3 regions of the Marinobacter sp. V34 genome follow, and region 1 is predicted to be linked to each of the others. Evidence: predicted binding sites of a transcription regulator. Region 1 holds the regulator's gene; each other region holds the start of a gene.

Region 1 (9,853 bases):
GTTGGGGACAACAGATTGACGGCAACCTGGAGCTGAAACTGCCAGCACCGGAAACTTTCCTGCCGGGGCTGGCAGGTTCCGTCAACGGTACAGCATCGGTTTCCGGCACCGTGGACCAACCGCGGGGCAAGGTGGCGCTCAACGGCACCGACCTGGCATGGCAGGACCAGTTGAGCCTGGCCAGCCTGGACCTGACGGCCACGCTGCGCGAAGGGTTCAACATCCAGGCGGATCTTAGGGGAACGGAAGCCCGCTATGGCGAACAGTTACTGGAAGAACTGTCGCTGGCACTGACGGGAACGCGGGATGATCACCAGCTCAGGCTCAATGCCCGCCACGAGGAAGCAGAACTGTCGCTGCTGCTGGCCGGAGATGCTTCGGAAAGCTGGAATGCCTGGACGGGCGGGCTTGAACAGGGGCAGATCAGTGTGCCGGCCCAAAGCCAACAATGGACCCTGTCAGAGTCCGCAGCCCTTGAGTATACCGAAGCCGGTAGGCTCACGTTGGGACGGCACTGCTGGCAATGGCAACAGGCCTCCGTCTGTGCCGAGGACCAGACTCTGCTGCCGACTCAGGACATCGCCTACCGCATTGAGAATTTCCCGACCACGGCGCTATCCCCGCTGTTGCCGGAAGCCCTGCGCTGGGACGCAATATTGAACGCCGACCTGCAGGTGGTCATGACGGAAGACGGGCCGGACGGCGAAGTATCCATTGACGCCGGTTCCGGCGAGTTTGAGGTGCTGGTGAGGGACGAATGGGAGAGCCTGAGCTATAATACCTTCACCACCCGCCTGAGCTTGAAACCGGAGGTGGCGGAGCTGGACCTGCAGTTACAGGGGCCTGATATAGGCGATCTCTCTGTTGGCATGTCGGTCGACCCCAACAGCGATGCTCGTGAAGTCGATGGGCAGTTCAACATCGCGGGTCTGGATATCGCCATGGCCGGTATATTTGCCGGGCTGGAGGTTGTTGAAGGGGAGCTCAACGGCGAAGGGACTCTGTCTGGGCCGCTAATGAAACCAGCGGTGAACGGTGAGCTTGCACTCTCCAGAGGTCACATTGCCGACCCACGGTTACCAATTCCGCTTGAAGATCTGGTAATTAGCCTGGAGTTGCAGGGTTATAGCGCGGATTTGTCCGGTCGCTGGCGCAGTAATGAACGTGGAAGCGGCAACATAGCAGGGTCGTTGGCCTGGGAGGAAGAGCCTTCGGTAGAGGTACGGCTGACCGGTGACCGGTTGCCCTTCAGCTACGAACCGTACGCCCAGGTGGAATTAGTGCCGGATATCACAATTGCCTACGAAGGCGGCAACCTGTCGGTTTCCGGCAACCTGAACGTACCCAGGGGCACGATCGAAATCCGCGAATTACCCGCCCAGGCGATTTCCGTATCCGAGGATGAGGTCGTCGTCGGCGTGGAGGAACAGGAAGGTGGGCTCCGCACCCTGAATATGGACGTCACCGTGGTGGTGGGTGAAGATGAAGTGAGTTTTAGCGGCTTTGGCCTGACAGGCAACCTTGAGGGTACGCTGCGTATTGGCAACAATCTGGATACCAGGGGCGCCCTGCAACTGGTTGATGGACGTTACGAAGCCTATGGGCAGGAACTCGATCTGCGTCGCGCGAGGCTGGTGTTTGTGGGCCCCCTGTCAGAACCTTATCTGGACATCGAGGCGGTGCGGACCGTGGACAACGTTGTGGCAGGCATCCGGCTCAGTGGCCCGGTCAGTTCGCCTCAGACTGAAGTCTTCTCCGAGCCTGAAATGCCCCAGACCGACGCGCTTTCGTACGTGATTCTGGGTCGGGCACCGCAAAGTCGCGGTGATGAGGGGCAGATGAGCAGGGCAGCCATATCGCTGGGGTTGACCCAGGCTAACAAGGTTACCCAGGGCATTGGTGAGGAATTCGGGATACGCAATCTGACGCTGGAGGCGGAAGGCTCAGGAGATGAATCGGCGGTCGTTGCCAGTGGTTACCTGACGGATGAACTCAGCATCCGGTACGGTGTCGGAATCTTTCAGCCCATCACCACTGTGGCGCTACGCTACGATATCGGCCGCTACTTCTATCTGGAGGCCGCCAGTGGATTGGCAGCCTCCCTGGATATATTTTATACGCGGGACTTCTGATCGGATGATTTACTCTAATTCAAAGGTCGCGCTTACCCGGGCCTCCAGTTCACGGGAACCGACTTCGGAGACAGCGTCCGAGGTGCCTCGCATTTCCGCCATCATTGGCATCGGGGATTGATGGCCACCATTGACGTTGATGGTCATCACCTCGCCGCACTGTTTGTCCAGTTCCCGGGCAACAAATTCGCAGCGTGATTTTGCATCCGCAATGGCGCCTGCCAGCGCTTGTTTACGCAAACCGACTTCATCGGAATGAAAAAACTGATGGGGGCCGACGTTGTAGTCCATACCCAGCGATTGCGCCTGTGCAAGAATTGGGTTGAGCAGCGAGAGGTCGTCGATGGTGAAGCTGACTGTTTGCGAGGCAACGGCCACTCGCCGGGGTTCCTCGTGACGCTCTGGTGATGGAATCGAACGGCTGTAGAGGTTCAATGAAGCGTCGCTGTAGGATTTGAGTTGGTCGCGGAAATCCTCGATGCTCTCCCGCCACTTTTCCATCTGCTCGTTGACTTCCTGAGTGGCCGTCTCGGGAAGTTTGTGCTCGGCACGAGCGGTAAACTGCAGCCGTGCGCTGTCTGGCGTATACTTGACCGAGGCCTGACCGCTCAGGCTGACTTCTGCTGCTGATGCGCCTAAAGGAAACAGAATCAGGGCCGTGGAGGCCAGCAGGTATCGACGGACGTTGTGGAACATAGTTGGATCTCCATGTTATTGCACGAGAATCAGGTCAGATTGACGCCCCGGGAGCGCGATATCCTGTTCAGGCTGACCGGGAGCGACCCCCATTATGTGACCACTCGCCAGCAACTAAAAGAGTGGGCGGCCCGTTATTTGACGGCTCTGCCCGATGACGCTCGGGAAATTCGTGAAATCAAGGCCGTGTTGCAGCGTTACCTGCCGTTTTGAGCCGCATTTTCATCGTCTTCCCCGGCTTCGACAGGTTCATCCAGCCGAACCAGCTTCCTGTTCTCCGCTGCTTGTACGAAATGGCTGAAAATGCGCCGGTGGCCGCCGTGATAAAGCAGGTATTCCGGATGCCACTGGATGCCCATCAACCATTGCCCGCGGGTATTTTCTATCGCTTGAACAAACGAGTCGTTGTCCACGGCGACAACGCGTAGGTGCGTGCCCAGCTTTTTGATGCTCTGGCTGTGGATGCGGTTCGCGCCAATGACCGGGCTGCGCATCACGTGTCCCAGGCGGCTGTCACTGACGACCCGAACAGTCTGTAATGGTAAAAGTAGCGGGCGGTGGCGGGTGTTTACCCGCAGGGGGGTCACGTTCTGGCACAGGGACCCACCGCGGAAAATATTGATGAACTGGGCGCCACGGCAGATACCCAGTACCGGGATATTCAATTCTTCAGCACGGGACAGCAGACGAACATCAGTTTCGTCTCGGCGCAGATCATACCGTGCGGTTACCTGGGGAGTCTGACCGTACCGTGAAGGATGTACGTGGGTGCCACCGGAGAGCACAAGGCCGTCGAGCAGCGAGACGTCGACCTTTGACCCCGGGCGGATAAAATGGGTGCGCGCGCCATGGAGGCGCAGGGCAAAGGTGATCAGCCGGTGGGCAAGACTGCGGCGTGCCGGGCCGCTGATGCCAATCGTAAGGCCCGGGTGTTCAGGCTTTTCTACCGGGCTTTCAGACATAGTTCCCGGACCGAAGCCACTGGTCAGACGTGTCTATCCAGCTGTGGGTCAGGTTATGGAGGCTCAGTTTGCGACTATTGCGAAACTCCGTTACCAGTATCGACAGGTCGTCAGCGTTGGCCACCAGTTGTTCCAGTACAATCCAGTCATTCCACACCGTGGAAAAGTGCCAGTCAGGATTATCGATGTCGCAGTCAGGCAGCCGATAGTGCAGTGTTGGCCGGCTTTTGATGCGCGCATCCTCAACGTATTCTGCCAGTAGACTGCTGTTCAGGTGGGCGAACAGCGGGAGCAGGTCCAGCGCCTTATTCCGGGTTGGATTGTAATGCAGGTAGTCCCGCATCAATTGCTCCATGTCTGGCGCATAATCCTCGGAAATAAGAAGATCAATGTAGGTGCTGCTCCAGGGCTCAATATAGCTGGTCAGCTTACGGCTGAGATCAAGCTGGTGGCGCGCTTTCAGCCATTCGTAGAGCGCAGCGAAGGCCTGCAGGTAGCGAACCAGCGTTGTCGCTCTGAGATCCGGTAGCTCTGGGTTCAGTTGCAAGCCAAAGGCGTAGTAGAGCGCCTCCCGACTGCCCAGTGCGCCCGCTTTACGGAGTTCATCGCAAAGTGTCTCTATGCGCTCAAGCTTACTGAAAGCCAGCGGAGGGCTGACTATTTCCAGGGGGACGAATTTTTCAGCCGCAGCGTCGATCACGCTCATGGCCTGGCCGCCGAGTTCCCTGAAAGATTCGGGAAGGCGCTCGTCTGCCAGATCAAGGTCCTTTATCGGGTCTGAATCGAGCTCGATGGTAAAGTCGCCGAATTCTGTTTCAACCTCGGACACATAGCGCGCAACAGACCTTCCAGTACCTCCCAGCAACTTTGCGGACAGTGAGACAAGATCTTCGTAACCGAGGCCGGACAGTTCAATTTCAACGCCAACTCTTCGTTCCTTGCCGTCATCCGTCTTGAGGATGTCCGGTAATCTACATCTGTTGCTCATTCAGGCGACTCCCTATTTGGTTGAGATTACCTTAACACAGTCATACGTCAGGGCGCTGTGGGCAGCCACCGCGTCCGGATTAAGGAAAAATTGCATTTACAGGGTTTACACTGGATAAAACACTGTATATAGTCAAATAACTGTATATAAAAACAGGGCTAACCGGGGCAACCTAAATGAAGCTGACAGCAAGGCAGACACAGGTACTGGACATTATTCGTCGCTACCTTGACGAGACCGGGTATCCGCCGACCCGTGCGGAAATTGCGGCAGAACTTGGATTCCGTTCTGCCAACGCTGCGGAAGAACATCTGCGTGCGCTGGCCCGAAAAGGAGCGATCGAGATGGTGCCGGGAGCCAGTCGGGGAATACGTCTTCCCGATGTGGAGGCTGACCTTGGTTTGCCGGTGATCGGTCAGGTGGCAGCCGGCAGTCCCATACTGGCCCAGGAGCATATCGAAGACCATTGCACCCTGCAGCCTGAATTTTTTTCGCCCTCGGCGGATTACTTGCTCAGGGTACGCGGCATGAGCATGAAGGATATTGGCATTCTTGACGGCGATCTGCTTGCGGTGCACCGCACCCACGATGTTCACAACGGTCAGGTGGTTGTGGCGAGGGTGGGCGAGGAAGTTACGGTCAAGCGGTTCCGTAAGGAAGGCTCAAAAGTGTATTTGATCGCCGAGAATGAAGAATTTGAACCCATAGAAGTGGACCTGACAGAACAGGAACTCTTCATTGAGGGGCTAGGCGTCGGTGTCATACGGCGCTCGGATCTTCACTGATACCCCCCCCCCGGGGTGTCCGGACATATCCGGCCGTGTTTCGTTGAGTGTTGAACACCACGGGCGCGGCTTAACGGCAGGTGAGGCTTATCATGGAACAACTCAGCTTTAATCAGAATCTGGCTTATGCTCACGGAGGCGGCAGGTTTGTCGGTTCAGAGGTTGCCGGTATAAGCAGCCATGATACCGTCAGGGCGCCGACTGTCAGGAGTCGCCCAGCCAAACCGGCAGGTAATGTCACCGAGATCATTCTGCCCGAAGGGCAGGTTGAAAACTTCCAGCTATTGCTGCCTATGCTCACGCAGTTGAACCAGGAAAAGCGTTGGTTAGCCTGGATTGATCCGCCTCAAAGCCTTGTCAGTAAGTGGCAGACCATGCGTGGCATCGTTGCAGGCGAGCTGTTGGTGTTGAGGTCCACCCCTGACTACCCAGCCGGGGAGCTTGCCGAGCGAGCGCTGAGCGCAGGCACTTGTCACGCAGTGGTTATGTGGACCCGTAAACTCGGGCGCGAAGCGCTCGCGTCACTGGAGCAGGCCTCGGCCCGGGGTAACAGTCATGGTGTGGTGCTGCGCCAGCGTTGATCGTCAGTGAAGTGTGTAGGAGGGCCGGATGTCCTGGGTGTCCGGCTCTTCGTCTTCCCAGTCGATATCATGGGCAACGTTACCGACAGCCTCGATACCGGCTGCAATCATGGCCTTGGCGACATTCATGTCCCGGTCTTCCATCATTTCCCTGGCTTCCGTCGAAAATGATATCTGCACCAGTGGTGCACTGTCGTCGTCGATGCGGCGAAGCGCATAGTCTCCGTTGCTCAGTTGTACGATCTCGAAAAACGATGGTGACATTAAGCTAGCCTTTCAGTTCATTCCCGTTGGTTTCGGCAATTACGTGGTTTATTACCACTCGCTGTGCCGATCCTCGAGGATATCGATAAAGTGTTTCATCGCACCCAGAGTGGTTTCCAGGGCCTGTTTTGAGCGCTCGGGACCGGTGTCAGCTGCAACGGCAATCACGTTGTCATTGTTGACCGTTTTTCGGGTCACCGGTGGGTTGCCCTGATGCCGCTCAAGCTGTTCGAGATGACTCCACCAACTTCGTCCGTCACTCGCCAGCTGCTTCAGTTCGGCCATTTCCGGGCTGTGGGTTCCGATCAGCTCTCCCAATGCCTCGAGGTCATCAGGCTGGCTATGCTTGTGCTGATACACCCTGGCGATCATCATCAGCGCCAGTTTTCGAGCCCTCAGTCCCAGCTCAATGGTGCCTTGCAACAGCGCTTCTTTCGCCGGAACGCTGTCGCTGTGCTCCAGTTGCCCCAACAGGTTGCGAGCCAGGAATATTTTCTGGGAAACCAATGAGTGCCACTGTGACGCCATGGTAGTACCTGAGGGTGATTTCACTGCTGTGCGATGAATTAATCGCCAACTATAACATTTTCCATTGTGAATTTCTCCTCCCCCCGTTGGTTTGGTGGTTTTGACAAGAAACTACAAATATTCACTTGAAACGGTCGTTTGAATTTGGCAAAAAGGCGCCCCGATTGAATAACATTTGATCGCCTGTTGTTGTTTCCGGCGTAGGCATGCCAAACGGTGAATGACACATGGGTTGATCGGTTACCTTGGAGGTAGAAGGGAATGCGGAACCAATGGGTCGCAGGTTTGACAGTGGCATTGTTTGGGTTTTCAGGCGTTGCGCTGGCAAAGGTCAGTGAATCCGAAGCTCAGCGGTTGGGTAACGAGCTGACCCCGGTTGGCGCTGAGCGCCAGGGCAATGTCTCTGGCAGCATTCCGGCGTGGACAGGCGGGCTAACCAAACCGCCCGCTGATTGGAAACCTGGGCAGGTGGAAACCAACCCGTTTCCCGAGGACGAGCCGCTGTTCGTTATCACCGGCGACAACGTGGATTTGTACCGCGACAAGCTGACTGACGGGCATATCCGTATGCTTGAGCAATATGGCCCGGAATTTGTGATGCCGGTGTACCAGACTCGCCGAACCGCGGCCTTCCCGGAGGATGTGTACGAAAAGTCCCGGGAAAATGCCCACAGCGCGGAACTTCTGGCCAACGGTAACGGTGTACGTGACACCATCATGACCAGCCCCTTCCCGATTCCAAAGAATGGCCTGGAGGTGATCTGGAACCACATCCTGCGCTATCGCGGCGAGGAGCTGTCGTTCCGTAGCTCGTCAGCGACGCCTCAGGTGAATGGTTCCTACAACCAGGTTGTTAACCAGTACGACTATTTCTTTGCCTACAGTCGCCGCGGCACGAATCTCGCCGATATTGATAACAAGATTTTTTACCTGAAAACTGACACCATCGCGCCATCCAGTCTCGCGGGCACCATCACTCTGGTACACGAGACCCTGGACCAGATCCGCTCACCCCGGCTGGCATGGCGATACGATGCCGGCTCAAGGCGACTGCGTCGGTCACCAAACCTGGCCTATGAAACCGATCTGCCGAACTCCTCATCCCTACGCTCGGTTGATCAGAAAGACATGTACAACGGTGCCCCTAACCAGTACGACTGGGAGCTGAAAGGCAAGCGGGAAATCTTCGTACCCTACAATGCCTACGAGCTTCACGACGCGGATGTCCAGCCGGACGATGTTATCCGGCCCCGGCACATCAACCAGGAATTGGCCCGATATGAGCTGCATCGGGTATGGGTGGTTGAAGCGAAACTGCGAACCGGTATTAGTCATATCTATTCCCGTCGGGTGTTCTACGTCGATGAAGATAGCTGGCAGATTCTTGCCACGGAGGAGTACGACGGTGACGATGAACTCTGGCGTGTGTCTGAAGCTCACAACATCAGCTATTACAGTGAGCCGGTATTCTGGACTACCATGGAGATGACTTACGATCTGAACGCTCAGCGCTATTACATCGATGGTCTGGACAACGGCTTCCCTGCCTATGATTTCGAGCCGGGCTTCCGCGGCAATCAGTTCTCTGCCTCGGCAGCCCGGAGAGCAGCCCGCCGCTGATGACCGGCAGCCCCGGGCCGGTTGAGGCACGGGGCATTACCGGACCGTTTTCAAGGAGATGCAGTTATGTCGGTACCGGAACAGCTTGAGGCAGTGGATACCCTGGTTGACCATCTAAAAACCGCGCTTGCGGAGAAGAACTGGGACGAACTGTCCCGTCTGAATGAGCTGGTCAAACCAACGATCGAACCGGTTATGGCGGCCCTTGAGGCCGGCGAGCTGAGCCCTGAGCCGGTGAGGGAGCGTTTGGCAGCTCTGCAGACATTCTGTGATCGTGCCAATATTTCGGCAAATGAAGCCAAGGCGGAAGCCCAGAAAGCGCTTAAAGGGGTGAATCAGAACCGCAGCGCGGCAAAAGCCTATCAAAACGTCTCGTTAAATCGCCCGAAATAGCGTCATAAAATTGACTCGAGCGCACTTACAGTCTTAAATACCGCACAAATCCCCGCAAGAGATTCGTTTGGATGTCGAAGAATAATAAGGTGCTGGTGCTCAGCGAGGACGATGCGATAAGACGTGACATTTCCACCATTCTTGAGTTTATCGGCGAAGAGGGCATTGTCGTTGGAGCCGAAGCCTATTCGCTGCTGAACAACGGTGATACGGACGATATGGAGTCGATTTCCGTTGCTGTTGTCAACGGTGAGGATGATGGTGCGGCCACCGCTGTTTCTACGGTGTGTGCCGCTGCAAAGGGTGTGCCTCTGCTGTTGGTTGGCGATCCTGATTTGGCCGGCCTGTCCGATGACGAGATCAGCCGGGTGATCGCCCGCATGGAATGGCCGCTCAACTATACCAAGTTCGTGGACTCTCTCTATCGTGCACAGATCTACCGGGATCAGTTTGCACGTTCCCGTGAACGGGGCCAGCAGCGTGGTTTGCAACTTTTCCGCAGCCTTGTGGGCACGAGCCGGAAAGTGCAATCGGTACGCCAACTGATGGAGCAGGTGGCCGACAAGGACGTGAGTGTGCTGATTACCGGCGAGTCGGGGACGGGTAAGGAAGTGGTGGCGCGAAACCTCCATTACCATTCCTCCCGCCGCGACAAGCCCTTCGTGCCGGTCAACTGCGGTGCCATTCCAGCGGAACTGCTGGAGAGTGAATTGTTCGGGCACGAGAAAGGCGCGTTCACCGGCGCGATCACGTCACGGGTAGGTCGGTTTGAAATGGCCGAGGGTGGCACTCTGTTCCTGGATGAGATCGGCGACATGCCGTTGAACATGCAAGTGAAGATTCTGCGGGTTCTGCAGGAACGAACGTATGAACGTGTTGGCAGTAATCGGACCCAGTCAGCTGA
Region 2 (9,853 bases), on a different contig from region 1:
TGCGAACTGGCGGGTATCTTCCAACAGCGCCGCAAGCGACAAGACGTCCTTTCCGGCAGCCGGCTTCTTCATAAACCGTCGGATACGTCGGATTACCTCACTGGCCCGGTGTGACTGGGCTTCAATTTTCTCCAGCGTTTCCTCAAGCAACTCGTGATCCGGCGCTTCCTTGGCCAATACGCGCTTGGCAACGCGTGCATAGTTGGTGATGGCCGTCAGCGGCTGGTTAACCTCATGAGCCACACCGGCTGCCATTTCCCCCATGGTGGTCAGTCGGGAGAAGTGGGCCAGCTGCTCACGTTGTTCCTGAACCATGTGCCGGGCGTCATCCAGCGCGCGTTCACTTTCAAGCTCCGCAGTGATGTCACGGAAAACCACCACCGCACCATGCAACTCGTCACCATCCAGTTTCGGTGTCGCTCGATATTCCACCGGAAACGGTGAACCATCAGCGCGCAACATCTCGATATCGCGCTGGTTTTCCGCAACACCCCTGGTGCAAGTGGCATAAATCGGGAGCGACTCACAGCCGTGGCTTGCCGTGCGGAAATGGAGATCGAAAAAGCCCTGACCAATTAACTCCTCAACAGGGCTGCGCATGATGAGCGCCGCCGCCGGATTGGCAAACACAATGGTGCCCTTGGCGTCGATGCCATAAATACCTTCGCTGATGGAATTGAGTATGCGGGCCTGATCGTTTTCAAGCTGGCGGTTACGGGCCAGAAGTGCCCGTTCAAGGCGGATTACCCTGGCGTGAGTTTTCACCCGGGCGATCACCTCCTGAGCCTGAAAGGGCTTGGAAATGTAGTCTGCGCCTCCGAGGGAGAACCCCCGTACTTTCGCTTGCAGATCATCCAGTGCGGAGAGGAACACCACAGCACTGTCTGACGTAACCGGGTCTGCCTTAAGGCGTTCACACACCTGATAGCCGTCGAGTTCCGGCATCATGATGTCGAGAAGGATCACTTCCGGCTGATGGCGATGGGCAAGGTCCAGCGCTTTTTCACCATCGTTGGCAATGAGCAGGCGATAACCCTTGTCTTTCAGGGTTTCATAAAGAACTTTGAGGTTCTGCGGGTTGTCGTCAACGAGCAGAACCGTTACGTCTGTTGTCTCAAGGACAGCATCTGTCATAGAAGTACGGCCGGTTACGATGATGAATGCATGATGCCGGCCAAATCAGCGCGCGTCGATAAGGTCCTTTACGGACAGAACCATACGGACCAGGTGTGCCAGTGAATGAGTACCCATCTTATGCATCACCCGTGAGCGATGAATTTCCACGGTACGCTGGCTGATCTCGAGCTCGATGGCAATAACCTTGTTCGCCTGCCCGGCAATCATCCGGTCCATGATTTCATGCTCCCGGGGTGTCAGGCTTTTCACACGGCGCAGAATTTCCTGTTTCTCACCGAGGGTTTTACGTTGCTCCTTGTCTTGCTCCAGGGCGGCCTCGATTTTCTGTAGCAGGGCCTCTTCCCGGTAGGGCTTCTGAATGAAGTCGACAGCCCCCTCTTTCATGGCATCCACGGCCATGGGGACATCGCCGTGGCCGGTGACAAAGATAATTGGCAGGATGGAGTGCTTTTCATTCAGTTTCTTCTGGAGCTCCATACCATCCATGCCCGGCATGCGGATATCCAGTACGATACAGCCGGCCATCTTTTCGGAGTAATCCTTGAGGAATGCGTTGGCATTGTCATAGGTCTTGACCGGCTTGCCATCGGATTTCAGCAGCAGTTCAAGAGAATCACGAACCGCCTCATCGTCCTCAACTACGTAGACCGTTTGCTGGGTATCAGTCATGTGCCTTGTCTCTCCTTTCAATGACCGCCGTGGCTCTCAGTGAATCGACGGATCTTTATGGTCGTCCCGGGCATGCTCCTGACGCTCATGCTCGCGCATTTTCTCCAGACGTTGCTGGATAATGCCAAAAACGCTCTGCTTAGGGTACCTGCCTTTGTCATCAGCCTTACCTGCCGGTTTACCGAGCAACAGCGTAATCGCTTCCTCGGCACGGCTGACCGAATGAACCGCAAACCTGCCCTCGCGGGCCGCCTGGATGACTTCCTGCTCGAGCATCAGGTTCTGGACGTTGGTTGAGGGAACGATCACCCCCTGGGTGCCCGTGAGCTCCCCAGTCAGCCGGCAAGTGCTGAAAAAGCCTTCAACCTTCTCGTTCACGCCACCAATGGGTTGGACTTCTCCGAACTGGTTCACCGACCCGGTGATCGCAAGGTCCTGCCTCACAGGCAGGCCGGACAAAGCGGACACCAGGGCGCACAACTCCGCCAGCGAGGCGCTGTCGCCGTCGACTTCACCATAGTTCTGCTCAAAAGTCAGACTGGCCGACAGGTGCATGGGATCAGTCACAGCAAAATGAGCGGACAGCCAGGAACTGAGGATCATCACACCTTTGGAGTGAATATTGCCACCCAGCTTGACGTCCCGCTCAATATCCATCACGCCGCCATCTCCATAATAGCAGGTGGCAGTGATACGGTTGGACAAACCAAACTCGAATCCGCCGGTCGAGAGCACTGACAACGCGTTCACCTGCCCAATGCAGGTACCGGTGGTGGACACCAGTGTGGTGCCATCACGGATTGAATCGTGGAATTGATCCCGAATACGACTGCTGCGGTAGCGGGCGCTCTCCAATGCCTGATCCACATGGGAGTTCTGAATCAGCTTGGCCCCCGCCTGCCGTGCCCAGTAGTCGGACTCTCTCAGCAGATTGGCGATATCCGCCGCGTGCAGCGATAGCCGATCCTGATGTTCCGCCATGCGCGAACTGTGCTCAATCACACGGGCCACGGCCTTGTTACTGCAGTGCAGAAGCTTCTTTTCATCCACCAGGCTGGCGATGAACTTGGCGTACAGAAGCTGGCTCTCATCCGTACGCATCATCTCGTTCTCGAAATCCGCCGTTACCCGGAACAGCTCGGCAAATTCGGGGTCGTATTCCTGCAATAGCATCCAGGTTTCCCGGTCGCCGAACAGCACGATCTTCACGTCCAGCGGAATCGCTTCAGGTTCCAGCGAGATCGTACCCGACAGGGTCAACTCCCGTTCCAGGGAATTGATCTGGATGGACTTCGAACGCAACGCTCGCTTGAGGCCATCCCAAACAAACGGCTGCTCAAGCACCTTGATCGCATCCATCAACAGATAGCCACCATTGGCACGGTGAATACTGCCAGTGCGTATAAGAGAGAAGTCCGTAAACACCGAGCCTTTGAAGGTCACACTTTCAACGTAACCAAACAGGTTGTGGTAGGTGGGATTGTCCTCCACCACAACCGGCACTTCATCGGTTTTCTGGTGTACCAGCACGTTGACCAGATAGCGCCGGGGCATTTTTTTATCCAACGACGCATAGGCAATGGCAGCCTGCTCTTCATTGTCTTCCAGAAAAATTTCCAGGCTTTCGGACAGGTCCTTGCGCACTTCCTCGAAATAGGAAACCACGTCAGGCAGATCCCTGTACTTCTCGATCAATTCGTCGATCTGGTGGCCGGAGATGCTTGCCAGGGTCTCCTCGTTGAGCGCCTGCTGGCTTTCGGCGTATTCCTGTTCCCAGTCCGCCAGTTTGCGCAGGGCCTGACGCAGCTTCTTCTCAAGTTTATTGATGTCGTTTTCAAACTTGTCCCGCTGAGCTTCCGTTAGCGCCTGGAAGGACTCGGCGGTATGGGGTTCCTCACCGTTCATCGCGACCAGGCGATAGCCACCTGGCGTCGTAATATTCAGGCTAACCTTCTTGCGTTTGGCCTGGGCCGCCACCTTCTCCAGTTCATCTTCCTGCTTCTTGCCATACCCGTTCTTCAACTGTTCAGCGCGCTCAAGGAAACTGTCGCTGTCGAAGGTCTGGGGAATCATCTTCATCAGACGCCCCATCAACTTTTCCATATCCTGTTTGAGCTCAGTGCCCTTACCTGCCGGCAACCTCAGAACCCGGGGAATCCGCGGCTCCTCGAAATTGGCTACGTAACACCAGTCGTGGCTCTGGTTCTCGGTGTCCACATGATGCTCCAGATATCGCAGCATCATTGTACGTTTGCCCAGGCCGTTGCGACCCACCGCATAGACGTTGTAACCGCCGTGGGGCATGGCCAGGGCAAATCGGACCGCTGCCTGCGCCCGATTCTGGCCAACGATTTCCGCCAGAGGCTCAAGCTGTCGCGTGGTCTTGAACGGTAGATCTTTTAAAACACAGGCTTTGTAGAGCTGGTTCAGGGACAGTGACTTCAAGGTTCGGTCCTGTAACGGTATGAAAGCATTTTGGTGTTGGCCGCTCATTGTAGAATCTGGGGCCGGCCCTGTCGCGCTCTCGCTAAAGATTTAGCCCAACTTGTCGATAAATTGATCAATCGGGCATAATTACAGAGGCCTCAACCTCAGGGCAGGACACTCACTCAATGGATATCTATCGGAATCAGTCGCAACCGTTGACGGTGCTGGAGTCACTGCGGAAACGCAAACCCTTTACCGCACCGCAACCGCAACAGGCGTCACCGTCACCGGAAAAACCGCAGGGCGACCGACGCGTACAACCAGACCGGCGCCGGGCACAGATAGCGTTTGAAGGGCCAGACCGACGCAAGAAGCGGTCCAGGCGCAGCCCACGATTACTGAACCCAAAAACCGGCCAGGCCGCGCCCACTGAAGACCGCAGGGGACGACTGGTCAGCACCCGGGCCTGATTGCCATGTCATAACGGGCACGGTTCTGCAGCCGAGGTAGCGCGGCTTCATTTTGATAACCCGATCACAGTTCTTGGCTTGGTCATTTTTCAGCCACCATCGAGGGCACTAGACTTCAACGTCCCGGTGGAAGAACGGGCCAATAACAATCACAAGATACGCAACGGATGCCAACGTATGATGAGTGGTTCCGCAGACCGCAGAATCAAGGACCGCTACCCTGCCATGTGCCTGAAGGTACAGCTGCAGGAGCGCGGCTTCTTTGGGCGGGGGAAGAATTCAACCACTGTCACCTGCCTGGACCTGAATCGCTACGGCATGGCAGTGCTTTGCCCGAGGCCAGTGGAGTCTGGCGCACGCCTTTATATGGACTTTGATGGCAAGTACATCCGTGAGTCCCGTGTCGCTGCCCGAGTGATCAATTGCCAGCCCTATCAGACCGGTTACCGGATAAGCATCCAGTTCAGCTACTGTTTCGACAAAAAAGGCTACTCAAGGGCCGTGGATAACGCCCTCTCCCGCATTGAAGGCCTGTATAGCCGCTACGCCAGCTAAACCTTTCTAGAACAAACCTGCATCCAGACTGGCGGCCATGTAGAGCCCCAACTCCCGGCACTGGTCCTCGAATTCGTCCCTATACTCGCCATGACAGAGCAACGGTTCCTGCACCAGCCGCCAGCGTAAGCCCGTGGTGATGGAATCGATTGCGCGATGGGTGCCGGTGCCATCGAGGCCGGCGCGGATGTAGAAGGTGAAGGGCAGGCCCTGGGTTTTCTCTATACAGGGGTAGTAACTGCGGTCAAAGAAATCCTTCAAAGCACCACTCATGTAACCTAGGTTTTCGGTGGTGCCCAGAATGATGGCGTCACAGGCCAGAACGTCTTCCGGGCCGGCTTCCAGGGGTGGAAGCACGGTCACTTCCACGTTTTCAATGTCTTCGTGCCTCGCGCCCTGCTCTACGGCTTCCCGCAGCTTGAGGGTATTCGGGGAGGGGGCATGGGCGACAACCAGCAGTTTCTTCTTCGCATCCATATCACCTCCCCGGTAGTGCGGGACCTAACCACAAAGCTTAAATAAGCTCACCATTCGCGTCTGCAGTCGCCTCTTCGGCTTCGGCCGCGTCTTTCTTGGCCGGCTTTGGCATCAGTTTGTCACGCACTGCTGCTTCAACCTCATTGGCAATTTCCAGGTTCTCTTCCAGGAACTTGCAGGCATTGGCCTTGCCCTGGCCGATCTTGTCACCCTTGTAAGCGTACCAGGCGCCGGATTTGTCCACGAAGCCTTCCTTCACGCCCATATCGAGCACTTCGGCCATGTGGTAAATGCCTTTGCCGTACATGATCTGGAACTCTGCCTGCTTGAATGGCGGAGAAACCTTGTTCTTGACCACTTTCACGCGGGTTTCGTTGCCCACGACTTCGTCGCCATCCTTCACCGCGCCAATACGGCGGATGTCGAGGCGAACAGAGGAATAGAATTTCAGAGCGTTACCGCCAGTCGTGGTTTCGGGGGAGCCGAACATCACACCGATTTTCATCCGGATCTGGTTGATGAAGATCAACAGGCAGTTGGCGTGCTTGACGTTACCAGTCAGCTTACGCAGCGCCTGGGACATCAGGCGAGCCTGCAGGCCAACGTGGCTGTCGCCCATCTCGCCTTCAATCTCGGCCTTGGGCGTCAGCGCTGCCACGGAGTCCACGATGATGACGTCAACGGCGTTGGAGCGCACCAGCATGTCAGAAATTTCCAGCGCCTGTTCACCGGTGTCCGGCTGGGATACCAGGAGTTCGTCCACGTTCACACCCAGCTTTTCGGCATAGACCGGGTCAAGGGCGTGCTCCGCATCCACGAACGCACAGGTTTTGCCCGCTTTCTGGGCTTCCGCAATCACCTGCAGGGTCAGCGTGGTTTTACCGGAGCTTTCGGGGCCGTAGATCTCACAGATACGACCATAAGGCAGACCGCCTATTCCCAGCGCCACATCCAGGCCCAGGGAACCGGTGGATACCGCAGGGATCGCTTCTCTGGGCTGATCGCCCATCTTCATGACGGCACCCTTGCCGAACTGGCGTTCGATCTGGCTCAGTGCTGCACCCAGTGCTTTCTTGCGGTTGTCTTCCATCGTTGCAAACCCTCTGTCGCCAATGCCGTTATCGGGACGGGAGCCCGGCGGCCAAAATCATGGACTGAGAAACCCGGAAAAACCGGACTCCTGTATATTTGAACAGTATTAAAACACAACACGGAGATAAGACCAACCCCTCCGTTTCAGGCGTTTTCCAGAAAGCCCCTAACTCCCTGTAACACATAAAGAACCGCCTGACGCCGAACCTGATCACGGTCGCCCTGGAACCGTTCAACCACCGCTTCGGTGTCAGCCGGAGAACGGCCCCAGGCAAACCAGACCGTGCCCACCGGTTTATCGTCACTGCCACCACCGGGGCCTACTACACCACTGATTGCTACCGCCACATCCGCACCAGTGGCCGCCAGGGCACCGGCAACCATTTCCCGCACGACTGGTTCGCTGACTGCACCGTGCTCGCCCAGAGACGGCTCAGTTACCCCCAGCAAGCCCCTTTTCGCATCGTTGCTGTAGGTCACAAGCCCCGCCAGAACGTAGGATGAAGAGCCTGCAAGGTCAGTCAGTACCTTGGCAACCCAGCCACCGGTGCAGCTTTCGGCGGTGGCAATTGTGAGCCCGCGTTGCTTCAATACCTCGGCCAATTGCGAGCCTGCGTCCGCCAATGCCTCGTCGGTCAGTGGCATAATGATCTCCTTCGTTTCATCATGGCGGTTATTTTCTTACAATCCCTGCCTTCACATAAAGCCAATGGATCCGGAACCGTTCATGTCAGCAGCCCAGACCGATCTGTCCCACCACACCCCAATGATGAGGCAATACCTCAAAATCAAGGGCGAACACCCCAATGAGCTGGTGTTCTACCGCATGGGGGACTTTTACGAGCTGTTCTACGAGGATGCCAAGAAAGCCGCCGAGCTGATGGATATCACCCTGACGGCCCGGGGGCAGTCCGGGGGTAATCCAATTCCCATGGCGGGCATTCCGTACCATTCCGCTGAGGGTTACATTGCACGTCTGGTTCGTGCTGGTCAATCCATCGCCATTTGCGAACAGATTGGCGATCCGGCGACCAGCAAAGGGCCCGTGGAGCGCAAGGTGGTGCGCATTGTGACACCAGGCACGCTGAGCGACGACGCTTTCCTGGAAGACCGCCGGGATAACCTTCTGGTTGCCATCTACAGTCACCGGGAGCAGTTTGGTTTTGCCTCTCTGGACATCTCCAGCGGACGGTTTACCGTATCTGAACTGGACGACCTGGAGGGCCTGCAAGGAGAACTCCAGCGCCTGCAGCCAGCGGAAATACTCATCAGCGAGGACTTTCCCTACCAGGACATACTGGACGGCTACACCGGCATCCGCCGCCAAGGCCCGTGGCTGTTCGAATCCGATACCGCACGCCGCGTGATTACCCAGCAACTGCAGGTCCGCGACCTGACCGGCTTTGGCTGCGAAGATCTCACGCTCGCCATCTGCGCCGCCGGGTGCCTACTGCAGTACGCCAAAGAAACCCAGCGCACCGCCCTGCCTCACATTCGCAAACTGAGCCGCGAACGACGCGAGGAAGCGGTGATCCTGGACGCCACCAGCCGCCGCAACCTGGAAATCGACACCAACCTGATGGGCGGCAGCCAGCACACCCTGGCCTGGGTGATGGACCGGACAGCGACCGCCATGGGGGGACGTCAATTACGACGTTGGCTGAACCGACCCTTACGGGACATTATCGTGGTGGAACAACGCCAGCAGGCGGTGTCAGCGCTTCTGGACGGCTTCCATTACGAACCGGCTCACGACCTGCTGAAAAGCATCGGTGATATCGAGCGGATTCTGGCCCGTGTGGCGCTGCGTTCTGCGCGCCCAAGGGATCTGGCGCGACTGCGGGATGCCTTTCTAACCCTGCCGGATTTACAGAAGGCGCTGACACCGGTCAGTTCACACCATGTCGTCAAACTCGCCACGATCATCAGCGAGTACCCCGAATTGTCGGACTTGCTGGAACGGGCCATCATCGACAACCCACCGGTGGTCATCCGGGATGGGGGCGTTATCCGTGAAGGTTTTGATGACGAGCTGGACGAGTTGCGCAACATCAGCGAGAACGCCGGTCAATTCCTGCTGGACGTTGAGACCCGTGAGCGCGAGCGTACCGGGATCAGTACGCTGAAAGTCGGCTATAACCGGGTACACGGCTACTACATTGAAATCACACGCGCGCAGTCCGGGCAGGCGCCGGTGGATTACATCCGCCGCCAGACCCTGAAAAACGCCGAGCGCTTTATCACCCCGGAACTGAAAGAATTCGAAGACAGGGCCCTGAGCGCCAAGAGTCGTTCACTGGCGCGGGAAAAAGCCCTTTACGAAGAGGTTCTGGAGACCGTCGCCGCCGAACTGGCGCCCCTACAGGACGCTGCCCAGGCCCTGGCGGAACTGGATGTGCTCAGCAACTTTGCCGAGCGGGCCACCAACCTGCGTTTCAATGCCCCGGAGTTCAGCGACACGCCCGGCTTTGATATCGAAGAAGGCCGCCACCCGGTGGTGGAACAGCTACTGAGCGACCCGTACGTGCCCAACGATCTGCTGATGGACCAGCAACGGCGCATGCTGGTGGTCACCGGCCCCAACATGGGCGGTAAGTCCACGTATATGCGCCAGGCTGCGCTGATCGCCCTGTTGGCCTATACCGGCAGCTATGTGCCCGCCAACCGTGTGGTCATCGGGCCTTTGGATCGTATTTTCACCCGCATGGGTTCGTCAGACGACATCGCCGGTGGCCGCTCAACCTTCATGGTGGAAATGACTGAGACCGCCAACATCCTCCACAACGCCACCGAATACAGCCTGGTGCTGATGGACGAAGTGGGACGCGGCACCAGCACCTTCGACGGCCTTTCCCTGGCCTGGGCCACGGCGGAACACCTGGCGAAGCACATTCGCTGCTACACGTTGTTTGCCACCCACTATTTCGAGCTCACGCAACTGGCCGACGACCTTGAGCACGCCGTCAACGTTCACCTGACCGCCACGGAGCACGACGACACCATCGTGTTCCTGCACAACGTTCATG
Region 3 (9,853 bases), on a different contig from region 1:
CACAGGCGCTCGGCACCGGGCACGTTCAATTCCTGGGTCAGGGTCTCCTGGCCATCGGTGGTGTTCAGGTCTACCTTCTCTTCAAAACCGTCGGAGCCCACTTCCAGGCCACGCATGGCTTTTTGCAAGGACTCCTGGAAGGTACGGCCAATGGCCATCACTTCACCCACGGATTTCATCTGGGTCGTCAGGCGGGCGTCCGCCTGGGGAAATTTCTCAAAGGTGAAACGCGGAATCTTGGTGACCACGTAGTCGATGCTGGGCTCGAACGACGCCGGGGTCACGCCGCCGGTGATCTCGTTGCGCAATTCATCCAGGGTATAACCCACCGCCAGCTTGGCCGCCACCTTGGCAATCGGGAAGCCCGTCGCCTTGGACGCCAGGGCCGAGGAACGTGATACACGGGGATTCATTTCGATCACGACGACACGGCCATTATCCGGATTCACGCCGAACTGCACGTTGGAGCCGCCGGTTTCCACACCAATCTCACGCAGGACCGCCAGGGAGGCGTTCCGCATGATCTGGTATTCCTTGTCGGTGAGAGTCTGGGCCGGAGCCACAGTGATGGAATCACCGGTGTGCACGCCCATGGCGTCGAAATTCTCGATCGCGCAGACGATAATGCAGTTGTCGTTTTTGTCGCGGACAACTTCCATCTCGTACTCTTTCCAGCCGATCAGGGACTCATCGATCAGCAGTTCGTTGGTCGGCGACAGGTCCAGACCACGGGTACAGATTTCCTCGAATTCGTCGCGATTGTAGGCAATACCGCCGCCGGAGCCGCCCATGGTGAAGGACGGGCGGATAATGCAGGGAAATCCGATATCGTTAGCCACTTCCCAGGCTTCCGCCATGGAGTGGGCAATCGTCGCGCGCGGGCACTCCAGGCCAATCTTTTTCATGGCCTTGTCAAAACGGTCACGGTCTTCGGCCTTGTCGATGGTGTCGGCGTTGGCGCCGATCATTTCCACACCATGCTCTGCCAGAACGCCGTGCTTCTCGAGGTCCAGAGCGCAGTTCAGGGCTGTCTGGCCACCCATGGTGGGCAGCAAGGCGTCCGGTTGCTCTTTCTCGATGATCTTGGCAACGGTTTTCCAGGTGATGGGCTCAATGTAGGTGGCATCCGCCATCACCGGGTCCGTCATGATGGTGGCCGGGTTGGAGTTCACCAGGATAACCCGGTACCCCTCTTCTCGCAGGGCTTTACAGGCCTGGGCTCCGGAGTAGTCAAACTCGCACGCCTGCCCGATCACGATGGGGCCGGCGCCCAGGATCAGAATGCTTTTAATGTCGGTACGCTTTGGCATCAACGTGCCTCCATCAGGCGGATAAATTCATCAAACAGTGGCGCCACGTCATGCGGCCCCGGGCTCGCTTCCGGGTGCCCCTGAAAGCTGTAGGCTGGCTTGTCGGTACGACGAATTCCCTGCAGAGAACCGTCGAACAGGGATTTGTGGGTCACCTCCAGATTGCCCGGCAGGCTGGTTTCGTCCACTGAAAACCCATGGTTCTGGCTGGTGATCATCACGGTGCCGTCGGCGATGTTCTGCACCGGATGGTTGGCGCCATGGTGACCATGCCCCATTTTGATGGATCTGGCACCGCTGGCCAGAGCCAGCAACTGGTGACCAAGGCAGATGCCGAAGACGGGAATGTCGGTCTCCAGCACATCTCGGATGGCGCTGATGGCGTAGTCGCAAGGCTCGGGATCGCCGGGGCCATTGGACAGGAAAATACCATCCGGATTCATCGCAAGAACGTCGGAGGCCGGGGTCTGGGCCGGCACCACGGTAATGTCACAGCCGCGACTGGCCAGCATACGCAGGATGTTGAGTTTCACACCGTAGTCCCAGGCGACGACCTTGAACTTTGATTCAGTGCGCTCGCCATAGCCACTTTCGATATCCCACTCGCTCTGGCTCCAGGTCCAGGCTTTCTCCGAGGTGACTTCCTTCGCCAGATCCATGCCTTTGAGTCCCGGGAAGGCGTTGGCCAGTTCCAGGGCACGTTCGGCCGTGGCGTCCGCGCCAGCAACCACGGCGCCATTCTGAGAGCCTTTATCCCGCAGGATTCGGGTCAGGCGACGGGTATCGATGTCGGCAATGCCGACGATGTTGTTGGCGCGCAGGTAATCCTGAAGAGAACCCGTACTGCGCCAGTTACTCACCAGCAACGGCAGGTCGCGGATAATCAGGCCAGCGGCCTGGACGCGATCGGATTCGATGTCTTCTTCGTTCACACCGGTACTGCCGATGTGGGGGTATGTGAGGGTGACAATCTGGCGGGAGTAGGACGGATCGGTCAGGATTTCCTGATAACCGGTCATGGCGGTGTTGAACACCACCTCTCCGCTGGTTTCCCCTTCAGCGCCAATGGCGGTGCCGTAGAACAGGCTTCCGTCTGCGAGTGCAAGGATGGCAGGTGTACTCAAGGCTTGTATCCTCATCGAGTGGCGTACAGGTTCGTCACGAACAGGAACGCAAGCGCAAATTCAGGTCGCAAAAAAGCGAGAGGGAGTTTTGAACTCCGTCCCGCTTTTTCTGTTGAGCGTTGTCAAAGCTACGCTTGGTGCAGTTAAACCGCCTTATTGTACGAAATATGGCAGTTTGTGTCCATGCGAAATCTCGTTAGTCGTTACACCGACGATTGGCTGAAGCCTATTTCAGACCCAGAACATCCTGCATGTCGTAGAGCCCTTCAGGCTTTCCTTCCAGCCACAATGCCGCACGCATCGCACCTTTGGCGAACGTCATCCGACTGCTCGCTTTGTGGGTAATCTCGATGCGCTCACCCTCGGTGGCGAACAGAACGGTATGGTCGCCAACCACATCGCCAGCCCGGATGGTTTCGAAGCCAATTTCCTTGCGGGTGCGTTCGCCGGTGAAGCCTTCACGACCATAAACAGCGCATTCTTTCAGGTTGCGGCCGAGGGCGTCGGCGACAACTTCGCCCATTCGCAACGCCGTGCCAGAAGGCGCGTCTTTCTTGTGACGATGATGAGCTTCGATGATCTCCACATCGTAGTAATCACCCAACGCTGCGGCGGCAGTGCGCAGCAGGTTGAGGGTAACGTTGACGCCAACGCTCATATTGGGCGCGAAGACCACCGGGGCCTTTTCTGCGGCAACGGCGAGCTGCTCTTTCTCGGCGTCGGTCAGACCAGTGGTGCCGATGACGATCATCTTGCCGTTCGCTTTACAGAATTCCGCATTTTCCAGCGTCAGATCCGGAAAGGTGAAGTCGATGAGGACGTCGAAATCGTCTTTTACGTCGGCCAGACTGCCGGCCATTTTGACGCCAGTCTTGCCGATGCTGGTCATTTCACCGGCGTCGGCGCCGACAAGACTACTGCCCGGCTCAACGACCGCCGCACCGAGCTCCAGGCCCTCGGTGCCATCAACCGCTTCGATCAGTACCTTGCCCATGCGCCCTGCGGCGCCGATGATTGCTACCCTCATCTTGTCTGCCCTCAGAATTTCATTTCGTCGAAGAAGCTTTTCACGCCTTCAAACCAGGAGGTTTTGCGCGGGCCGTGCTGGTTGCCGTCGCCACCATCCAGAGTCTTCTGGAACTCATCCAGCAGCTCTTTCTGGCGCTTGGTAAGGTTAACCGGAGTTTCCACAACCACGCGGCACAGCAAATCACCGGACGGACCACCACGAACCGGACTGACGCCCTTGTTACGCAGACGGAACAGTTTTCCGGTCTGGGTTTCCGGTGGAATCTTCAGCTTAACGCGACCGTCGAGCGTCGGCACCTCAAGCTCTCCGCCGAGACTGGCATCAACAATGCTGATAGGCACTTCACAGTAAAGGTTACGGCCATCACGAGTGAAGATGGAGTGCTCTCGCACGGCAACCTGAACGTAAAGATCGCCCGGCGGACCACCCTGAACTCCCATCTCCCCTTCACCGGAGAGACGAATTCTGTCGCCAGTATCCACGCCTGGCGGCACTTTGACCGACAGCGTTTTTTCTTCCTGAACCCGCCCTGCGCCATGGCAGCTCTTACACGGGTTCTTGATAATCTTGCCTTCACCGCGACAGGTCGGGCATGCCTGCTGCACAGTGAAGAAGCCTTGCTGCATCCGCACCTGCCCCATGCCGTTACATGTGCTACAGGCTTCCGGACGGGACCCTTTCTCAGCACCGGAACCGTCGCAAGTGTTGCACTCGGTGTGGCCGGGAATGCGGATCTGGACGGTTTTGCCCTTCACGGCCTCTTCCAGATCCAACTCCAGCGTGTAGCGCAGATCAGCCCCGCGCGTATTGCGACCACGGCCGCCGCCACCGAAGATATCACCAAATACATCGCCAAAGATGTCGGAGAAGCTGGCGCCGCCACCGCCTCCGAATCCGCCACCGGCCGAGCCATCTACACCGGCGTGGCCAAACTGGTCATAAGCCGCGCGCTTAGAGGAATCAGAGAGTATTTCATAAGCTTCACTGGCTTCCTTGAACTTATGATCGGCGTCCTCATCATCCGGATTCCGGTCAGGGTGATACTTCATCGCAAGCTTGCGGTAGGCTCGCTTGATCTCTTTTTCATCCGCTTCCCGGGACACCCCGAGAATCTCGTAATAGTCGCGCTTGGCCATGCTCTAAAACCCTGTTGGTAAAACGAGGAAAACGCGGGAGAGCTCCCGCGTTTTCCAACTGCCTGATGATCTTAAGTTTTATCGCTTGTCGTCGTCTTTGACTTCTTCAAACTCAGCATCAACGGCGTCGTCGCTGGAACCGGACTGAGCTGCTTCTTCGCCCCCGGCCTGCTGCGCCTGCTCTGCCTGATCCGCATACATCTTCTGGGCCATTTCAGAAGATGCTTCCGTCAGCTTCTGGGTCTTGGCCTCGATGTCGTCCTTGTCGGAACCGGCCAGAGCTTCTTCCAGATCCTTGATAGCAGCCTCGATAGACTCCTTCTCGCTGTCGGACACCTTGTCACCGGCATCGGTCAGCGTCTTGCGAACGGTGTGAACCATCGCGTCGCCCTGGTTGCGGGCCTGGACCAGCTCTTCGAACTTGCGGTCCTCATCGGCGTTGGCTTCTGCGTCCTGAACCATCTTCTCGATTTCGTCGTCATTCAGACCTGAAGACGCTTTGATCACGATGGACTGCTCTTTACCGGTCGCCTTATCCTTCGCCGCCACGTTCAGGATACCGTTGGCATCAATGTCGAAGGTTACTTCGATCTGCGGGGTACCGCGCGGTGCCGGCGGAATGTCCGCCAGGTCGAACCGGCCCAGCGACTTGTTCTGCGTAGCCTGTTTACGCTCACCCTGAACCACGTGAATGGTTACCGCGGATTGGTTGTCATCCGCTGTCGAGAAAGTCTGCGACTTCTTGGTCGGGATGGTGGTGTTCTTATCAATCAGCGGCGTCGCAACGCCACCCATGGTTTCGATACCCAGGGTCAGCGGTGTGACGTCCAGCAGCAGAACGTCTTTCACATCACCAGACAGAACTGCGGCCTGGATGGCAGCACCCATGGCTACAGCTTCATCCGGGTTAACGTCTTTGCGCGCCTCTTTACCGAAGAAGTTTTTCACCTTCTCCTGAACCTGGGGCATGCGAGTCTGACCGCCTACCAGAATGACTTCGTCGATTTCGTCAAGCTTGCAGCCAGAATCTTCCAGCGCGGTGCGACAAGGCGCCAGACTACGCTCAACCAGATCTTCTACCAATGACTCCAGTTTCGCGCGGGTCACCTTCACGTTCATGTGCTTCGGCCCGCTGGCATCTGCCGTCACATACGGCAGGTTCACGTCCGTCTGCTGGCTACTGGACAGCTCGATCTTAGCCTTCTCTGCAGCTTCTTTCAGACGCTGCATTGCCAATGAGTCACCGCGCAGGTCGATGCCGCTGTCTTTCTTGAACTGATCGGCAAGGTATTCGATCAGCTTCATGTCGAAGTCTTCACCGCCCAGGAAGGTGTCGCCATTGGTAGCCAGCACTTCAAACTGGTGTTCGCCGTCCACGTCGGCAATCTCGATGATGGAGATATCGAAGGTACCACCACCCAGATCATAAACAGCTACGGTGCGGTCGCCGCTCTTCTTGTCCAGGCCATAAGCCAGGGCTGCCGCGGTCGGCTCGTTAATGATCCGTTTCACGTCCAGACCAGCGATCTTGCCGGCGTCTTTGGTGGCCTGACGCTGGCTGTCGTTGAAGTAGGCCGGCACGGTGATAACCGCTTCGGTCACTTTCTCGCCCAGATAATCCTCAGCGGTTTTCTTCATCTTCTTGATGATTTCCGCAGACACCTGCGGAGGCGCCATCTTCTCGCCCTTAACTTCGACCCAGGCATCGCCGTTGTCTGCCTTGGCAATTTTGTACGGCACCATTTTGATATCTTTCTGGACCACGTCGTCTTCAAAGCGACGGCCGATCAGACGCTTGATGGCGTAGAGAGTATTGTTCGGGTTGGTGACCGCCTGGCGCTTGGCAGATTGACCTACCAGCGTTTCACCGTCTTCGGTATACGCCACGATGGACGGGGTAGTGCGATCACCCTCGGCATTTTCGATAACCTTGACCTTGTCGCCATCCATAATGGCTACACAGGAGTTTGTGGTTCCCAGGTCGATACCAATGATCTTACTCATGCAATTACTCCAATTCGGTTGTTCAATTCAGTTCCGGCTGCCTTGAAAGTTGCCCCCGGAGTCCCGGTGCGCCGCCTGTTTACTGGCTATATTGGCGCTTTAATCTGCTTTTCAAGCCTGCTCGTCGATTTTTGGCGCATCTTCAGCCTTGGCGACCACCACCATCGCAGGACGAACAAGACGATCGTTCAGGGTGTAGCCCTTCTGGACCACAGCCACCACACTGTTGGGCTCGGCATCAGGCGCCGGCACCATGGACATTGCTTCATGCTGCTGGGGGTCGAACGGCTCGCCCACGGGATTAAGCTGCACCACATTGAACTTACCGAGGCTGCCCATAAACAGGTTCAGAGTCATCTCGACCCCTTCGCGAATGGAGGCTACCAGCTCGCCGGCATTTTCGTGCCCTTCAGTGCTTTCAACCGCCTTCTCCAGGCTATCAGCGACTGGCAGGAGCTCCTTCACAAACTTCTCCAACGCGAATTTGTGGGCTTTTTCCACATCAATTTCGGCGCGGCGGCGAACATTCTGCATCTCCGCCTGGGAACGCAGCATTTGCTCCTGGAACTCCTGAGCCTGGGCCTTCAGCGCCTCAATTTCACTTTCCGGGCCGACTTCAGCACTGCCTTCGGTCGCCGTCTCTTCTTCGGGAGCGGCTTCCGCAGCGTCTTTTAGCTCTTCTTCCACCTGTTCGTTACGATTCTCGTCAGCGCTCATGACTACTCCTGCTTGATCGTCGGCGGCCAGACGACCGGCCGGTTAACGTTTGGATTCCGACCACCAGAGGCCGAAAAAAACATGTTTGCGAACGGATATGGGGCCCGTATCCGATGTTTCAACCGTTGCGCACCTCATTCATTCACAAATTCGCCAGCCGATGTTTGCAAACGGAGAAAACCCTGTATATATTCACAGTCACTGTATGTAATCACAGTATTCAGGAATCGAGCGGAGGACCTCTGCATGCTCACACAGCTCACCGTTTCCAATTACGCCATTGCCGAGCGGGTCGAACTTCAGTTTGGAAAGGGCATGACGGCACTTACCGGGGAGACCGGTGCCGGCAAATCCATTGTTCTGGATGCCCTTGGCCTGGCCATGGGCGGGCGCGCCGACGCTGGCGCTGTACGCCATGGCGCCAAACGTGCCGACATCACCGCCACCTTTGACGTGTCCCGCATTGCCGAAGCCCGGCAATGGCTGGAGAACCATGAGCTCGACGACGACAACGAATGCATCCTGCGCCGAGTGATTAGCAAGGACGGCCGCTCCCGCGCCTACATCAACGGCCAGCCCTGCCCCCTTGCCCACCTGAAGGACTTGGGCAGCGCCCTGATGGACATCCACAGCCAGCATCAGCACCAATCGCTGCTGCGCAAGGAAACCCACCGCAAACTGCTGGACGAATTTGCGGGAGCAGAAGGGTTGGAGGAACAAACCAGGAACGCCTGGAAGGCCTGGCATAAAACCCGCCAGCGGCTGACAGAACGTCAACAGAATGCCGACGAAGCGGAAGCCCGCCTGCAATTGCTGCGCTACCAGGTGGAAGAACTGGACCGCCTTGCCCTGGAAGACGGCGAACAGGCAGAACTGGAGAAAGAGCAGGAACAGCTCAGCCATGCCGACACAGTGATGCACAGCAGCCATCAGGCCACCCTGCTGTGCACGGAAGACGAGAATAGCGCAGCCGATCTGGTGCGCCAGGCATTACAGCAACTGGAACAGTTGCCTGTGGAGGTACCGGCACTGGCGGAAACCATCCAGATGCTGAATGAGGCCCAGATTCAGATCACTGAGGCCGGCGACAACCTGCGCCACTTTGTGGAAGATTACGACGCCGATCCAGCCCGGCTGACCGAAGTGGAAGAGCGCCTGAGTGCCATTTACCAGATGGCCCGCAAGCATCGCATCACCCCCGAGGCCCTTCCAGAACTCCACCAAAGCCTGAGCGCCGAGTTGGCGTCGCTGGACGATGGCGAAGGCAGCGTTGAGAAACTGGAAGCGGAGCTGGAAGAACAACGAAGCCACTTCAATACACTCGCAACCGAGCTGTCGAACGCCCGCCAACAGGCCGCTGCCAACCTTGATCAGCGCATCGCGGAGGAGCTCGCCCAACTGAGCATGCCAGCGGTTCAATTTGTAACCCACCTGAGCCGGAACAAAGGCGACGAGCCTGCCCCACATGGTTTGGAAGACATTGAGTTCCTGGTCAGCGCCAACCCAGGCCAGCCCGCACGTCCGCTAGCCAAGGTAGCGTCTGGCGGCGAGCTCTCACGCATCAGCCTCGCCATTCAGGTGGTGGTAGCGCAAACCTCCACCACACCAACACTGGTCTTTGATGAGGTGGATGTGGGCATTGGTGGCGGCACCGCCGAAGTGGTTGGTCGCCTGCTTCGCAGCCTGGGCAGTAATGGACAGGTTCTGTGTGTAACTCATCTCGCGCAGGTAGCGGCCCAGTGCCATCAGCACCTGTTCGTCAGCAAGTTTACGGAATCAGACGCCACTTACTCGAAGATTGAGTCACTGGACGACAATGGCAGGATCAGTGAAGTGGCAAGAATGCTCGGCGGTGTGGATATGACCGAACACACCATTGCCCATGCCCACGAAATGTTCACCAAGGGTCAGGCAACGCATCACTGAACAGTTTGAAAGGTAAGCGTATTCCCCTCTCGATCCTGAGAGTTGTTGGGGCGGGCTAAAAACCCGCCCCCTTTTTTTCTTTTTACCCGGAACAATCCCGAGTGATCAGGACTTGATGGGTTTGACGTAAAGAATCAGGCTGTGATCGACAATCTCATAGCCTCGCTCTTTGGCAATCTTTTGCTGCCGCTCTTCGATAACCTCATCGACGAACTCGATGACCTCACCAGTCTGAGTGCAGACCATGTGATCATGATGATCGTCGCCGGCCATTTCAAATACGGCATGCCCACCCTCGAAGTTGTGGCGCAGAACCAGGCCAGCCGCCTCGAACTGAGTCAGCACCCGGTAGACGGTTGCCAGGCCCACGTCATCACCCTGTTCAAGGAGCTTTTTGTACACATCCTCGGCGCTGAGGTGATGCTCCTCGGAATTCTCCAGTATATTGAAGATCTTCACTCTTGGCAGAGTGACTTTAAGACCGACTTTTCGTAATTCGGTGTTTTCGGATGACATGTTACGATTCACTCTTTGGTGTGCCTCACGGCTTCCGGTATGATGAAGCCGCATGTTAACGGTCAGACCGTGTCACACCTGCCCCTGGCA

What was found. Region 1 encodes LexA, which represses DNA repair genes until DNA is damaged. Its sites were predicted from a motif close to CTGTNTNNNNANACAG; they were not measured.
Region 2: recA (recombinase RecA) is a predicted target of LexA. The motif match lies at 6,916-6,931, and genes of this name have one in related genera.
Region 3: recN (DNA repair protein RecN) is a predicted target of LexA. The motif match lies at 7,504-7,519, and genes of this name have one in related genera.

What each region holds. Positions count from the first base shown of each region.
Region 1 covers NZ_JBUPZY010000003.1:238,619-248,471, reverse strand. Annotated here, with positions in the region: gene AC0B60_RS06645 (translocation/assembly module TamB domain-containing protein) at 1-2,132, shown strand, start outside; gene AC0B60_RS06640 (SIMPL domain-containing protein) at 2,142-2,828, opposite strand; gene AC0B60_RS06635 (hypothetical protein) at 2,841-3,041, shown strand; gene AC0B60_RS06630 (gamma-glutamyl-gamma-aminobutyrate hydrolase family protein) at 3,026-3,790, opposite strand; gene AC0B60_RS06625 (amidoligase family protein) at 3,783-4,778, opposite strand; gene lexA (transcriptional repressor LexA) at 4,955-5,563, shown strand; gene AC0B60_RS06615 (cell division inhibitor SulA) at 5,656-6,144, shown strand; gene AC0B60_RS06610 (hypothetical protein) at 6,148-6,408, opposite strand; gene AC0B60_RS06605 (DUF6586 family protein) at 6,460-6,936, opposite strand; gene AC0B60_RS06600 (DUF1329 domain-containing protein) at 7,198-8,556, shown strand; gene AC0B60_RS06595 (SOS cell division inhibitor) at 8,623-8,949, shown strand; gene AC0B60_RS06590 (sigma-54 dependent transcriptional regulator) at 9,021-9,853, shown strand, end outside.
Region 2 covers NZ_JBUPZY010000001.1:391,798-401,650, reverse strand. Annotated here, with positions in the region: gene AC0B60_RS01975 (ATP-binding response regulator) at 1-1,134, opposite strand, end outside; gene fixJ (response regulator FixJ) at 1,180-1,806, opposite strand; gene AC0B60_RS01965 (Lon protease family protein) at 1,843-4,251, opposite strand; gene AC0B60_RS01960 (hypothetical protein) at 4,419-4,703, shown strand; gene AC0B60_RS01955 (PilZ domain-containing protein) at 4,881-5,258, shown strand; gene AC0B60_RS01950 (flavodoxin family protein) at 5,265-5,735, opposite strand; gene recA (recombinase RecA) at 5,773-6,825, opposite strand; gene AC0B60_RS01940 (nicotinamide-nucleotide amidohydrolase family protein) at 6,972-7,472, opposite strand; gene mutS (DNA mismatch repair protein MutS) at 7,555-9,853, shown strand, end outside.
Region 3 covers NZ_JBUPZY010000009.1:199,434-209,286, forward strand. Annotated here, with positions in the region: gene carB (carbamoyl-phosphate synthase large subunit) at 1-1,310, opposite strand, end outside; gene carA (glutamine-hydrolyzing carbamoyl-phosphate synthase small subunit) at 1,310-2,434, opposite strand; gene dapB (4-hydroxy-tetrahydrodipicolinate reductase) at 2,661-3,461, opposite strand; gene dnaJ (molecular chaperone DnaJ) at 3,473-4,600, opposite strand; gene dnaK (molecular chaperone DnaK) at 4,679-6,604, opposite strand; gene grpE (nucleotide exchange factor GrpE) at 6,716-7,321, opposite strand; gene recN (DNA repair protein RecN) at 7,568-9,247, shown strand; gene fur (ferric iron uptake transcriptional regulator) at 9,353-9,763, opposite strand.